DNA from 3 places in the Paenibacillus sp. FSL W8-0439 genome. Region 2 is predicted to be linked to each of the others. Evidence: predicted binding sites of a transcription regulator. Region 2 holds the regulator's gene; each other region holds the start of a gene.

Region 1 (5,053 bases), 670 kb from region 2:
TGCGCCTGTTCCAGCAAACTCGCTGCTCCGCGCAACGAAAGGGCAGCATCCGTCAAAATACTACGAACCCAAGGAGTCTCCCCCAAAGCTGCTACATCCTGTACACGAAATGCTGCTGCCGTCTCGCGCAGCCAATGCTCCGGCCAAGGATGACTTTGAGAAAAATCATACAAACGCTGAACAAGCACATACATGGCATCATCGGTGCGTTCTCCACTAAACCAGTCGACCAGTCTGCGGAATGTGCTGCCTTCATCATGAAGCTCATATTTCTCCTCAAACAGTTCTTCTAAAAGCTCTTGGCGCAGCAATTCTGTTTCATGCTCATTCATAATCCGAAAGCCGGGATCAAGAGGAATGGCCTGATAATGCCTGCGGATGACCTCCATACAAAAAGAGTGAAGCGTCGTAATCGAGGCTCGATTCAACAACGATAGCTGGCGACGTACATGTTCACTTTCCGGTTCCTGTTCCAGCACACGTTCCAGCGCTTCGCGTATCCGTTGACGCATTTCTGCGGCTGCAGCCTTCGTAAAGGTCGCCACCAGTAACCGATCTACACTGAAGCCGAGCTGAGGATCAACAATTTTGCGAATAATACGCTCTACGAGCACCGCTGTTTTACCAGACCCTGCCGCTGCCGCAACCAGCATGTTGTTACCGGATTCCGAAATGGCACGCCACTGATCATCGCTCCACATGCTTCCTTCCGGCTTCGGCAAGCCTTTAGCATTTGACGTGCTTATCATTGCTTCATTCCTCCTTTCCCTTCCTGTGTATGACTCAGCAGATCCCAGACCTGATCCTTACCCGGTTTCCCCCATTGGTTGTAACCACTGCCTTCCAGACTGTCGTCAAATTGACAAACAGGCTTAAAAGAACAGAAGGTACATGCCGTTTCTTGCTGGATGCGATAAGGTTCAATGGCAACATCGCCTTCCGTCATCCGTGTGCCAATCGTCCGAATATTGTTGCGCACCGACGCTAACAGGCTATCCCACTGTTCAGGCGAAGCAACGGAAGCACTGCTATAAAAACTGCCGTCTGCTTTCACTGCAACAGGTAAAATAGAGGAATATCCTTTGTCCAATGCTGTATCCATTTGCCCAACTACATCCCGATCCGCGAGCAATAATCCCTTCATCTTAAAACGTTTCAATAGCTCCTGACGCGCCTGTTCTGTGCTAAGACCGTTAGGCGATTGCAGCATCGGATTGTGGACGTGAAAATACAGTGTACCCGCCGGATAAGCAGTCTCGCCCAACCATTCCTCCGCCGCATTCAGCAGCACATCCAGGTAGGTGATCATTTGCAAAGACAAGCCATAATACACCTCATGCAGTTTAAGATCCTTTTGACTGGACTTATAATCAATGACACGCAAAAGTAATCCTTTTTCTCCTTCTGCCACATCGACACGGTCAATCCGTCCGACGATTTCCATCACCACGCCGTTATCTAACCGGAAGCTTAAGGGAGGAAGCGGCTGACCTGGTCCGAAGTCCAACTCCAGCCCAATCGGCTCAAAGCTACCTCTCCGTGCATGTTCACCCAAAATTAACGAAGCACGGCTCACAATGTCTTTTAACTTGCGCAAAATATAGCCATACCGCTTGGAGCTCATTAAAATCTCGCCTTGCAGGCGAGGAGCAAGACGCTCCACCGTACTTTCCGCCTCTTGGCGACATTCCTCGGTAGTGAGGCTTCCCCAACTGACATTACGTTCACGCAGATTGATCGCCATCTCACCAAGCGCTGCATGGAATAATTGTCCGATATCCGGAGCCTTCAGACGATACATTTGACGTTCCTTCAAACGAAGACCATGAGAGGCAAAGTGAGAAAATGGACATGCGACAAAACGTTCCATCCGAGATACGCTGGTACGCAGCTTGCTGCCATACAGACGGCGGCTCGTTTCCTTCTGCATTTCGGCATGATTCTCGTAAAAAAGTGAGGTCAACAGCTGACGCAACTTGTCCTTCTCACCTCCCTGCTGGCTGGCATACCAGTTATATACCTCCCACCAGGGAGATAAAATATCACCGCCACGCCGCCAATGCCGTAATTGCGCAATGAGCTGCGGCAATGCCTCAGACGGATGGGAAGCATACTCCCATTGCGTCGTCCAAGCGTCTTCAGGCAGAGGGTATCCAGCCAGTGGACGTTCGTTCAGGCCAGGAAACAGTTGCCGCACATGTCGCACTAACTCTGACGGCAGCAATGGCTTGCCTTCTTCATCAGTCACTGCATAGCTCATCCACAGGCTTTTACCAGCAGAGGTAAGGGCCGTATAAGCGAGAAATCGTTCGTCCAACAGACGTCTTGTCATATCTGGCGCCAGGTCTACGCCTTGTTCATTTAATGCCGTACGTTCCTGCTCATTGAGCACCCCATCCTCATGGAACACAGCCGGCATTACACCTTCGTTCATCCCTATCACAAAGGCATGTTGAATACCGGATACACGCGTACGGTCCGTGTTTCCGACCAGTACCTGATCCAGAGCCGGTGGAACAAGCCCCATACGGAACTCAGCTAATCCCGTTTCCAGCACTCCCGCAAACAAAGCAGTATCCAGTCTCTCATCACCCATCATTTCGACGATTTGATCCAGCAGTTCAAGCACCGCATCCCATACCTGACGGTGCTCCTTCGCCTGCTCGGGATTTCCAGCTTCTTCTGCCTGATGAATGAAGGCGTCCAGCTTGTGACCGATTTCTGCATCCTCCAGCAACAGATATATGGCTTCACACTTCTCAAGCGCCGTTCGTGCCTTACCTATACGCTTCTCAAACGCATGTAAAGGCGTCACAATCACATCTCGGCACAACTCCATCAAATCCAGCGTTTCATCCCGTTGACGGTTACGTTCCTGTTCCTCCAGCTCCAGCGACAAACTGGGCACAGCCTGCCACGCCCGGCCATCTGTCCAGCGACTGCCTTGTATTCCGCAGGCCAGCACATAGTTTTCCAGACGGTCCATCTGCTCGCGGCTCACTCGACCGTCCAGCGGCAATAGAAGGTCTGTTTTGACCGCACGAAATACATCCTCATATCGCCAGCGTCGCTGCACAATATCCAGTGAAGCCCGAATCAATTCCACCAAGGGATGATGAAGTATACTTCTCCGCTGATCCAAAAATACTGGAACCTGATATTGCTTGAATATCGGTTCCACCCATGGCTCATAATCTTCAATATGACGCACAAACAGGGCCATTTCCCGATAACGCGCACCTTCATCGCGGGCCAGGCGGCGCATTTCGCGTACGGCTCCTTCCAGCTCGGCACGACGACTTGCCGCAGCATGCAGTTTTATGCCCTCAGGTTGTGTACCTGTCCATTGCTCTCGTAGCTGCTGTAGCCGCAGCCGCTGTTCCTGATTCCGCAGCCCTGTACGATGTTCGAAACTAGCCTCCAAATACGCCAACGCTGGACGTTCCTTAAACCTCGGCATCAGATCGGGGCGTAATAACTGTGTCTGCGTTTCAATCATCAGCTCCTCTGCCATTCCTTTAAGCTTGACGTAGGTAGCCGCTGAAGGATGAAACAAATCCAGCTCATGCGGAAGCTGTCCACTTTCGTAGCTTCGGTTACAGGTCAGCGCCACTGTCAGCGAAGAGGCGTGCAGCATAAGCTGCTCCACCACCTTGTATTCATGTGGTGTAAACCTCCGGTAGCCATCCATCCAAATGTCTGCTCCGCGCACGAGGGAAGACTGTGCAATCTGTTCTGTCAGCATGCGAAGCGTATCTTCACCATCGATATATTTAAGCGTCAGCTCCCGTTCAAAATCCTCATAGATTAGACTGATATCCTTGAGCTTGCCTCTTAATATCGGAGTGGACTCCCCCGCAGCATGCATTCTATCCAGTTGCTCCGGTACAGACCGAGCATCATTTCCGTACTGCTTTAGCTCTGTGAACAACGTATTCAACCGATCCACAAAACCGAGTTGGTCTCCCGAATCTTTAAATAAACTCAGTTCATCCTTGCGACGACGAATAATTTTATATAAAAGCATCTTCTTGCCTTCTTCTGTTACAGGCACCAGTGCTGAACCCCCTGTTTCCTGCATGACTAAATAGGCAAGACGATGGAATCCCATCACTTGGGCGCGCACCGACCCCTGAATACCGTTTCCGACTTCGGTGAGCAACGCATGCTCTGAAGCAAATGACGATTGCTCAGGCACAAGTAACAGCATAGGCTTACCTAGCGGCTCCTCGCGTAACATAGAGGTCATTTCATTACGGATTAACGTGCTTTTACCACTACCAGAGCGGCCAATCAATAAGCGGACCGACATGATGCCGCCTCCTTTCTAACCAACAACATTCTATTAAACAGTATAGCATATCAGGCAAAGGAGAAAAGAACGTACGTTTGCCATGTTGTAGCAATTGGGCTCTTCTCAAAAACAAACAGTCCCGCAGGATGGCTTGGTGCAAGCCTTCTCTACAGGACTGATTTATACTAAAAATGAGTTTGTTTTCACCTATTTATCTTTATCGCCTAATAGTAGATTAACTTTGACAAGGGTATGAAATCTACAGCTGTGTCCGGCTGCGCACCTCAAAGATGGCAAATTTCAAATAATGACCTTCCTCCACACCTAAAATTTGGGGATGGTCCTTCCCTGCCGCTCTCCAATCTACCAGTCGGAGGATTTTGCCAGCATCTGCAGCCGCTTCCTTAATCGTGTCCAAAAACAGCTCCGGCCGCATATGGAACGAACAACTCGCCGTTACCAAATAACCGCCCTCATTGACGAGCTTCATTCCGTGAAGGTTGATATCTTTATATCCACGTGTAGCTCCTTTGACAGCACTCTTCGTTTTGGCAAAAGCCGGCGGATCCAGAATAACGACGTCAAAGGTACGTCCGCCACCCGCAGTCAGCGGCTTAGATGTATCTCCTTTGCCGCCCGCTCGCGCGGTGCGTTCCTCTACACCTTTAACCTGATTACGTAAATATTGAAAAGCATCGTCGACGACAAACTCGACGCGATCCTCAAAACCGTTCAGCTTCACATTATCCCGAGCACTTT
Region 2 (5,053 bases):
AAGTGACCCGCATGTAAGGAGTTTGGATATAGAGTAGAAGTGGATAATGAAATCTACCCGAATGTGTATTTTTTATGTCAGACAAAGCTCCCCTTACTTTGACAATCAATAAGCCGTATGTTTATGGATGAAGATAAATAGGAAGGAAAGGATGAAAATAATGAGTATGAAATTAGGAAGGAAAACTACTTTATGTTTCTCCACAATTGCTCTCTTATTTTCAGTTTTGTCCCCGCTATCAGCCTCGGCAGATGTAGCAAGCGTCACCCATGACACCTATACAAACTCTTTAAATCAGGAATTAGTTTCATCTCAATTAGTAATTTTTAAAGATGACACAGCATATACAGATGTATCTATTGTCGGGAAAAGAGTGAAATTTTCGATTAGTGGTTTAGAAAACCCGTTTAACACTAATTATTACAATCGATTAGTCTGGACTAGTACTGATGAAGAACCAAATATAAAAAATATTCTGACAGTAAAAGTTGCGCCAAAGACAGGGTCGCTTTACAGTTCCAGCAACTATGAAAACCTTTCACTGATAAAACAAAAAATCAATTCTGACTCACCTGTATATGGATGGATTCAACTAGAATCCAAAGAGTGGGTTAAAGCAGGATCAGCTATAATCAAATATTAGAAAATTCCTAATGTGCAGTATAAGTAAATACTGTAAATAAGCGAAATCCCCGCCGACCAGCTAAGGTAGTGGGGATTTTTCAATATAAATTAAGACTTCATCAAATATTGACAGAGCCTTTTGGAGCAATTGTTGAAAGTAGTGTTCTTAAGAAGGGAAAAGTGTTTCGAAATCTGGAGAACCGCCATCACTAAGCCAACGGGTAGGGCCTTCAAAACTTCCATCGAGTGTAGCGGTAGCATAATCTTCATTGGAGCCATACAAAGTAATAGAGGTATTTTCTATTATTTGTATTTAATGTTATAAATGTGTAATTATTTTGTACATAGTTCATTAGTTGTGAAGAATATTCCTTACTTGTTCTTGTTTGTTACGATATGTTCATAAAAAGTTCACTTACATGAAAATTTGGTTGCAGCTAAAATAATCACATCCAAAAATGAAAGGTTGAATTAAATGCCAACAACTAAAAAGGAAAGCTTTTACTTTGGGGTTATTATGTGTTTTGGAATGGTCGTTATTATGACCTTCTATAATCTTTTGATTAACGGATTGATTGGAAAAATTAGCTTGATTACCATTGCTGTTGAATTTCTAATTGGATTTATTATAGCGCTCATTTTAGATTTATATATCGTGGGTCCTGTAGCAAAAAAAGTTGCTTTAAGTCTACCTTTTGATAAATCCAAAAAAATATTTTTAATTATCACGATTTCAACATGTATGGTGTTCGGAATGGCCTGTTCTATGTCTTCCTACGGTTTATTAACTTCAATTCTAAGTCAGGGTATTGGCGATCATTCATTATTTGAAGCCTATTTAGAAATTTTTATAAAGAACTTTGTTGTGGCCTATCCATTACAATTATTGGTTATGGGTCCTGTTGTTCGAGCCTTGTTTATAAAATTTATAAAGAAAAGCGGGCAAGTGGGACCTTATAAAAAAGTATTAAATTAAATAATAGAGCAAATCCATTGCAGCAATGTTAAGCTAATGAATGGTTTTACAGCTAGAAATGTTTAAGTTATGAAAATCGGATACAAGTTTGAGGAAGCTATAACTGGCGGGATTGGTAGTTTGGTGTATTATTTAACACAAAAAAAGCAGGAAGAATTCTTCCTGCTTTTTGCTTGAAAATAATTATTAACGTCTGCGTTGTCCATCATTCACGCTAAACAGATTAACAGCCAGTGCGTTACCTCTTGCACGCGCATTGGCTCTTTGGTTGGAACGGATGTTTAATCTTCTTCTTCTCAATTCACGGTTGCTGTGTCTTCTGCTCATAATATCACCTCCCTTCAAAGAAATGAAGGTACGGTTAAATCTTAATGATGTTTATGCTTACGCTTGGAAATTTTGATATTTAATGCGTTAGTTGCGAGTGCATTTCCGCTTCCTGTTTTAGCAGCTGCGGCTTGAAAGACTTTAACGACCAGATATCTGTTTTTCCCGATGCGATGCTTATACGTTTTAACTCTATTTCTGATCATCTGCATAACTCCTTTGCTTTAGGTCTGCTATATACATATGTCAATTGTGCTAGTAATGTATCAGCATAAATCTACTAAAGACAAAAAGAAGCTAGTACCTATGTTCCTAAATGTTTAACAAAAAAAGCTCATGCTAGCCTGCGTTCGCCTTCCCAACTTTACGTTATAGAGGAAGGCCACCGTAGGTTCATATGTGTCAAATTTCCATTTGTTTAGCTAATAAAAGTAAACAGTTCGAGATCAGAGTGGAACTATCTCGGATATGGGACGGATATAATAGTAGAGACAAATATAGGTTGCTGAAAAGGAAAGAATAGTTGGAGACACATACATAGTAAACATAATAACAATATAAAACCGGCTCGCCTAGGCGGCCGGTTTTATATTCGTGGTAGTATAACGGGGAAGAAAGCACGATAAATCAGTGGAAGTCCCGGAAGAGTCCAACAACCTTGCCCAATATGCTGACGTGTGTCAGTCGAAGTGGCTCAAAGGCTGGATTTTCAGGTTGAAGCCGGATATGATCTTTTTCTTTGTAAAAGGTTTTAACTGTAGCCTCGTCTTCATCTGTCATAGCTACTACAATGTCTCCGTTATCAGCGGTCTGCTGCTGACGCACGATTACATAGTCTCCGTTAGCAATACCAGCTTCAATCATGCTTTCGCCTACAACAGATAACATGAATATTTTATCCTCACCAACAAAGTGTTGGGGAAGAGGAAAGTAATCTTCAATATTTTCTGTCGCCGTAATAGGAAGACCAGCGGTTACTTTGCCGACGACGGGAACACGACTAATGGAGTAATTAATCAAGTTGCTGTTATCCGATTCGTCTTGACCGAGTAATTCAATAGCCCGTGGTTTCGTAGGATCGCGGCGAATGAGTCCTTTTTTCTCCAAACGATCCAAATGACCGTGAACCGTAGAACTGGAGGCCAATCCGACTGCCTCGCCTATTTCGCGCACAGAAGGGGGGTATCCCTTTAGACGCACTTCATTGCGGATAAATTCAAGAATGGCCTGCTGGCGGCTCGAAATCTTAGACATACCGTATCAACCCCATTTAGTAACGTTTGGGAAAATTATAGCATAGAACCTCCGTTCGTACAAACATAAGTTCTAAATAATCCCTAAAAATATTCACGAACTTTTGTTCTCTTTTCTATTGAACAAAACAAACGTTCGTGTTATATTGTGAAAAACATAAGAACAAACGTTTGGAGGACGCGGCCAATTATGAAATATAGCACTTATCAAAGTATTTTTCCGATGAATTTAGAGAATTTACAGGAGACCCGAAAAGAGGGTAAGGTACGTTTGTTACAGGCTCTTACCAATACTCTTTTACTTAAGCTTCTTATTCTAGTAATTATCGTTTGGGTTGCAGGGGCAGGTGTACTTACGGTTTTCGCAGCACCTCCAGTTTCCAATGAAGAAGTGATTAAGCTGACTGTACAACCTGGAGATACGTTATGGAAGATTGCCGTGAATCATAAACCGGAACGAATGGATACACGGGTATATATTGAAGGAATTGTACGTATTAACGGTTTGGAGGATCGGGGAGTGCAGGCAGGTCAGGTACTTAAGCTCCCACCCTTCTGATCTATAAGACTATAGAGCTTGTCAAGGAGCGCAATGAGGGAGCCTTGACAAGCTCTTTTCTACATGTCAAAGTGTATTATATCTTTGCTTTTATGGAGGGGACACAATTTGGATATAGACAGTTTGGTACAGCGCATTAATGAATTAGCGCGCAAAGCAAAAGCCGAAGGATTGACGGAAGAGGAAACCACGGAGCGCGCCAACCTTCGGGAAATTTATTTAGGCAACATTCGCCGTAATTTTCGGCAGCAACTTGAAACCATTGAATTTGTGGACGATGATACGTCGAAGGGAAATGGCGGGCTGAAGCATTAATGTTGCTAAAGCCTGCATCATTTGCCTTTTGTTATTAGGTATCTTTCTTGGTATCTATATAGATCAGCTTTAAGGCAATTGTTTTAATGTAATATTTATTGGGAAGGGAATTGAGAGATGGCCCGATCATTTGAAAGAAAAGTACGTAAAAACACAGCGCATTTAAATAAAACGCGCAAGAAACAAGGCATTCAAACCATTAACGGCGCAGGTTCAGCAATGGACATTTTCCGTGGCCGTAATATTACTGTGCCAATCATGCTGGCTGGTCTTGCTGTATTGTACATGCTTATGAGTTACTTTTTGACTAAGACCGGCATGCGGGGAATGGATTGGCTGGTATTTGGCTTGTACTTGATGCTGGCTGTTATCTTCTTCATTCGCCGTCCTTATTTAAAAGTGGGAAAAGATACCCTTTATATGTTAAAAGGTGGCAGAGAACGGCCGATGACGGCAGGGGACATGAAAGCCATCAAAATTGAAAAGGGTTACGTTACCGTTGAAAGAAAAGGGAAGGGCGGTAATTTTATTTTCACAAAATCACTGGGACGCTATGATACAGATGCCATCGCAGAGCGCCTTGAAAAATTTGCACTATCCAATCAGATACAGGTAGATAAGAAATAACCGATTTAGCCTGTAGCTCTGTAAGTAAGGCCGTATGATGTTATTTTTCATATAACATGGTGCGGCCACTTGCTTAATATGGGCACACATAATGATCTGATTCGTGACCAAACAGACAAGCTTACATATACAGTGGAAAGAGAGTGGATAATTCGTATGACGATTCAGGCGATAATGTTTGATCTTGATGATACCCTTCTGTGGGATGAACGTAGTGTAGAAGAGGCATTTGATGCAGCATGTCAAACAGGCTCCCGAGAAACAGGCGCTGATCCGAAAACGCTGGAAGAAGCCGTACGCAAGGAAGCGCGCGCTTTGTATGAATCCTATGAAACCTTTAGTTTTACTCAAATGATTGGCATTAATCCGTTT
Region 3 (5,053 bases), 340 kb from region 2:
GACAGATATCCCCTTACTAAGTCCACCTAGAACTCCTGTTTGAGCATGTTCATCCTGCGGCTGAATCGTCGTAATTCCAAGGGAACGCACAAAATTCCAAGCGTTTGGAATTTTAACTTCATATAAAAACAGCCTCAGTGCAGGGATGTTAATTGACCGATTGAGTGCTTCACGGGCTGTCATAAGCCCCTCATATCTTCTGTTATAATTTTTAGGAATATGATAACCCTTTCGTCCGTCTTTCAATATGATTTGTGAATCATCAATAAGACCGGCGGGCTGAGTGTAGCCCTTCTCCAAAGCAGGTAAGTAAGCAGCAATAGGCTTCATGGCAGAACCGGGCTGACGTGTCATTTGAGTTGCATAGTTCATTTGCTCGGTATTAAAATCCCGGCCCTCGATCATACCGAGGATAGCCCCTGTTTTATGATCAATCATGATTGCCGCAATCTGTTCTAGTCCCTTCTTCTTACTGTATGGAGAAAAATTTTGTGGATTAGCTGCAATCTGTCGCATATTGCTATAAATTTTTTTATTTATCGTTGTATAAATTCGATAGCCGGACCGTTGCAACTCTTCTCGCGTATTTTGAAGAAGTTCAGCATGCTCAGGCTTAGAAATCTCAGCTGCTGTGAGATTCGGATTTTGCTGGAGTGCTAACAGCTGTGCGGCCTCCCGCTCTGTTTCCAGCATCAAATAAGGGAATGTGTTATAGCTTTTTTCGCGATGGGGTGCAAGAGTCGCTCTCACATCAAATTGAAGCGCATCATTATATTCGGACAGTGTGAGCTTGCCTGTTTCCAGCATTCTTCCCAACACAACACGTTGGCGCTCCATCGCTTTGTTGAAACCTTCTTCATCAAAATTCCCTTTACCATCAAAAGCGGAATAAACAGATGGCAGCTGTGGAAGACCTGCCAAATAAGCCGCTTGAGCAATATGAAGCTTATGTAGATCACTTACATTAAAAATTCCTAACGAAGCAGACTTGATTCCATACAAATTGTAACCAGCGGAACCATTACCAAAAGGCATTTTATTTAAGTAAGCCGTTAATATTTTGTCTTTGCCCATAAAACGCTCCATACGTAGTGCCAGCAGCATTTCCTTCACCTTTCGGCTGTCCGTTTTATCCAGACTGAGGAAAACTCTTCGGGCTACCTGCTGCGTCAGTGTACTGCCGCCAGTTTGGCGGTTTTCATTCAAAAGTTTCTGTTTGACAGCACGAGCCGTCCCCTTTAAATCTACACCATGGTGCTCATAAAATTGGCTATCTTCTGTTGAAATGAGGGCATCCACAATGGACTGAGGGACATCCTTCAAGTCAACGAGCTGTCGGTCCTCTTCCATGCGCATTCTTCCAACCGGAGTTACCTGATCATTAAAAAATACAAAACTGGTCAGAGCATTCTCATTTACCTTTTCATATATCAATTGACGTGATCGTACAGGTTCATCATGAACCAGTGCCGCCACATAACCGGATATAAGACCTCCGGCAAACAGCACTCCAAGTACACCCGCAAGCGAGAACCACTTGATATTAATCAGCAAAACTCTGCCAAAAATGCGCCACCTACTGCGTTTTTGAGATGATGGTCGACGTTTTGGGTTCATAAAAATGGTTTTCTCCCCTCAATATTCATTCATTTCCACTTGTTTTTGTTCAAGATAATATGATACGCCATGCTAGGTTTCCCGTAAACTGTAATGTTCCAAAAAATACATTTGTATTAGGAACACTTGTTCTATATATAATACTACTATAAGGGTATATGTTCAAGAATATTCTGGAATATGATTAATCACATGCCAGGAGAGGAGGTCAACATTGTGAAGGAGCGTGGAAGTAGAACCATATTTCTAGCGGACTGCCAAAGCTTTTACACCAGCGTCGAAAAAGCGGATAATCCCGCATACCAACATAAGTCGCTCGTTGTGGCCGGTGACCCTGCACTTCGTTCAGGCATTATTTTAGCCACGTGTCCGCTGGCCAAAAAACATGGTATATCCACTGCAGTACGTCTGGGGGAAGCTGTAAAAAATGTCCTGACCTTATCATTGTACGCCTGCGCATGCAGCATTATATCGATGTCTCATTAAAAATAACAGAAATCTATAATGAGTATACGGATTTGGTTGAGGTTTTCAGCATTGATGAACAATTTCTGGATATGAGCGGAAGTCTCTCCCTGTTCGGAGATCCGTTGAGTATTGCAAGTGAAATTCAGCGGAAAGTGCTGGGACAAACAGGAGTATGGATTCGAACCGAAGGAAAAGTATAAAACACAGCTAAAATACCAAATAGCATTGTAGTATTAACAAAGTCCAGCAATAATTTTCTAGACTTTAATTCAAAGATTAACAGTCTTTAGTTTTACCTGTTTCCCAAGAACCCTTCAGACCAATATGTAGTGGGATCTGACCTTGCTCTAGTAATTCTAAATTACATCAGTATATCCCTTCATTTATTTATAATGCCCCCCGATTTTTAGGGATCTCTCCAGTGCCTGACCAGCTTGGGTCAAAGAGGACGCTCTTACGATAGCTGCGCTACCATAGCGTTCTTTAATTTTATCTGTTGCTTCTTCCAAGGAGCGGATACGCTCATGATCCTCAAAGAAGGAAAGTTGATAAGTTTGGTCGTCAACCAACCCACTTAAAGTGACACCTAAGCGTCGTATCGGCATACCGTTCCAAAAATTATAAAATATTTTTTTTGCTGCGTTGTACACTTTATTCGTATTGTTAGTCGGATCTGTAAGCTTCATTTGCCTGGAAAATCCGGTGGGAGCCTCATATGGGCTACATGTACAACTAACGGTCACGACAGAGCCCATGCACCCCTTACGACGACTGTCTCGACAAACTTCTTCCGAGAGTTCAAGCAGGATGGTCTCTACTTCATTTGGTTCCAGATAATCTTGGGGTAGGGTCATCATATGGCTTACCGACTTTTGTGGAGAACTGAAGGTATACGGAGCTACAGGACTCTCATCTAGACCATTGGCTGTTTTCCACATGACCTCCGCCTGTATATCCGACTGTTTTCCCAAACGAGCGCGAAATTTAGACTTAAGATCTGGTAGAGACGTTCTAGCGATATCTCCAATGGTTGTCATACCAAGCCGCTCAAAATGGGACGACATCCGCGAACCTACCCCAAACATTTTATTAACTGGCTGTGGCCAGAGCAGCTGCTCTAATTCTGTCTTGGGCAACGTGAATATACCGCTTTTAATTTTTTTAGCCCAAATATCGGTTGCGCTTTTGGCAAGAACCTTATTGGAACTGATTCCTATTCGTACCCAAACCCCGGTTTGTAAAAGAACCTTCTTTTGAATTTCTCTTGCAACGGTTAAAGAATCTCCAAAAATTTTAAAACTACCCGAAATGTCCAGAAACTGCTCATCGATACTAAACACCTCTACCAGGTCGGTGTATTCCTTGTATATATCCGTAATTGCTAAAGAGACATCGATATAGTGTTTCATACGGGGACGGACGATCACAAGCTCAGGACACTTCTTGAGGGCTTCACCGAGCCGTTCTGCTGTAGACACCCCGAAACTTTTGGCCATAGGACATGCTGCTAAAATAATTCCAGACCTGCGTGCAGGATCGCCTGCTACCGCAAGCGGTTTATTTTTATACTCTGGGTAGGAAGCTTTTTCTACACTCGCATAAAAACTCTGGCAATCCGCCAAAAGAATTGTCCGCTCAGTTGTTTTAGTCATGCTGCACCCTCCAAAAAAACGATCATATACGTACGAACATGTATTCTTATTTATTATAATACCAAACATTAGTTCTGTATTCAGGTAATTTATAGGATTATGTAAATCAATCATCAAAGATTGGGTATCTGGTACGAGCGTGGATCATCACATTATTTCTGTGATCATAAAGGCCAAGAAAGCTTAATGTGCTCGTGGGGGATGAGGATCGGAACGGAATTCTGGTTGGCTGGGCTTCATCTTTTAAATGTCAACAAAAATAAAGAACCAATGTATAACATTTTATCTTGTCTTGAAAAAGCGGAAACTTGGTATACACATTTGAATTCAATTAAAAAAAGGCTTTCTTCAACGATGTCGTAGGTACATTTCCGCTGTATGGACTGAATTCCATGACATTTATAGTTCCCAATGTACTTTTAATTTCTTGAAAAGCTCTAGTAAGCTGTGCTTTGTTAGTAATATCCACAGCAAAACCTTGAGCCTCAATTTAGTTAATTGCTCAGTATACTGTCTAGTTTCTCTTATGTTCTTGAAATCATAGCGATACGAAATCCGTGTTTACCAAACGTCTTAGCCAGTGAAAAGTCCAATCCGGGATCTGCTCCAACTATGACCAATGTTATCAATGCAAATTCACTTCTTCTCTTTTTAAATTCTTATGAGTTAATTTACTAGCGTATTTATAAATTAGAAAAGCGGACGAGCAGCAATTCGTCCGCTCTATTGTAAGTCCTGTCTTTCAGATAAGTGCTTTTGATGATGTTTGTGTCTATTGAGTTATCCTCGAAAATACGACTTAAAAGGTAAATGTATCAATAACAAATCGATATCGTACATCATTTCGGATAAGTCGCTCAAAAGCTTCGTTGATTTGATTGGTGTGAATTACCTCAATTTCAGGGACGATACCATGCTCTGCGGAGAAATCAAGCATTTCTTGGGTTTCAAGAAGATCGCCTCCAGGCGTTGCTGCAATTCTGCGACGACCCATAAGCAAACTGAGCGTATTAAATTGGTTCGGCTTACCGGAATCACCGATGATAACAAACGTACCATTTATATTAAGCATGGATACGTAAGCATCTAAATTAAGACTTGCAGAGGTCGTGTTGAAAATCACATCAAATTGACTAGCTAGCGTCGAGAATGTGTCAGGATCGTTCGTTGCATAGTAATGATCGGCGCCAAAACTTAGCGCATCGCTTTTCTTATCCATTGTCTGACTCAAGGCCGTAACTTCAGCTCCTAATGCATGGGCATATTTGATAGCTAGGTGGCCGATACCTCCAATACCGACGATAGCGACTTTTTTG

What was found. The regulator LexA, encoded in region 2, represses DNA repair genes until DNA is damaged. The targets are predictions, from matches to a motif close to CGAACATATGTTCG.
Region 1: a site for LexA is predicted at 4,379-4,392, ahead of addB (helicase-exonuclease AddAB subunit AddB). Genes of this name have one in related genera too.
Region 3: a site for LexA is predicted at 3,800-3,813, ahead of MKX36_RS15280 (DNA polymerase IV). Genes of this name have one in related genera too.

The regions. Positions count from the first base shown of each region.
Region 1 is NZ_JBBPAK010000001.1:3,868,237-3,873,289, forward strand. Features, by position in the region: gene addA (helicase-exonuclease AddAB subunit AddA) at 1-749, opposite strand, end outside; gene addB (helicase-exonuclease AddAB subunit AddB) at 746-4,312, opposite strand; gene MKX36_RS16550 (class I SAM-dependent rRNA methyltransferase) at 4,554-5,053, opposite strand, start outside.
Region 2 is NZ_JBBPAK010000001.1:3,199,289-3,204,341, reverse strand. Features, by position in the region: gene MKX36_RS13635 (hypothetical protein) at 161-643, shown strand; gene MKX36_RS13630 (hypothetical protein) at 1,100-1,600, shown strand; gene MKX36_RS13625 (hypothetical protein) at 1,787-1,927, opposite strand; gene MKX36_RS13620 (hypothetical protein) at 1,969-2,133, opposite strand; gene lexA (transcriptional repressor LexA) at 2,555-3,181, opposite strand; gene MKX36_RS13610 (LysM peptidoglycan-binding domain-containing protein) at 3,371-3,739, shown strand; gene MKX36_RS13605 (DUF896 domain-containing protein) at 3,848-4,054, shown strand; gene MKX36_RS13600 (hypothetical protein) at 4,172-4,681, shown strand; gene MKX36_RS13595 (HAD family hydrolase) at 4,838-5,053, shown strand, end outside.
Region 3 is NZ_JBBPAK010000001.1:3,536,490-3,541,542, forward strand. Features, by position in the region: gene MKX36_RS15270 (transglycosylase domain-containing protein) at 1-1,617, opposite strand, end outside; partial or broken gene MKX36_RS15275 (Y-family DNA polymerase) at 1,810-2,267, shown strand; gene MKX36_RS15280 (DNA polymerase IV) at 2,469-3,737, opposite strand; gene MKX36_RS15285 (NAD(P)-dependent alcohol dehydrogenase) at 4,537-5,053, opposite strand, start outside.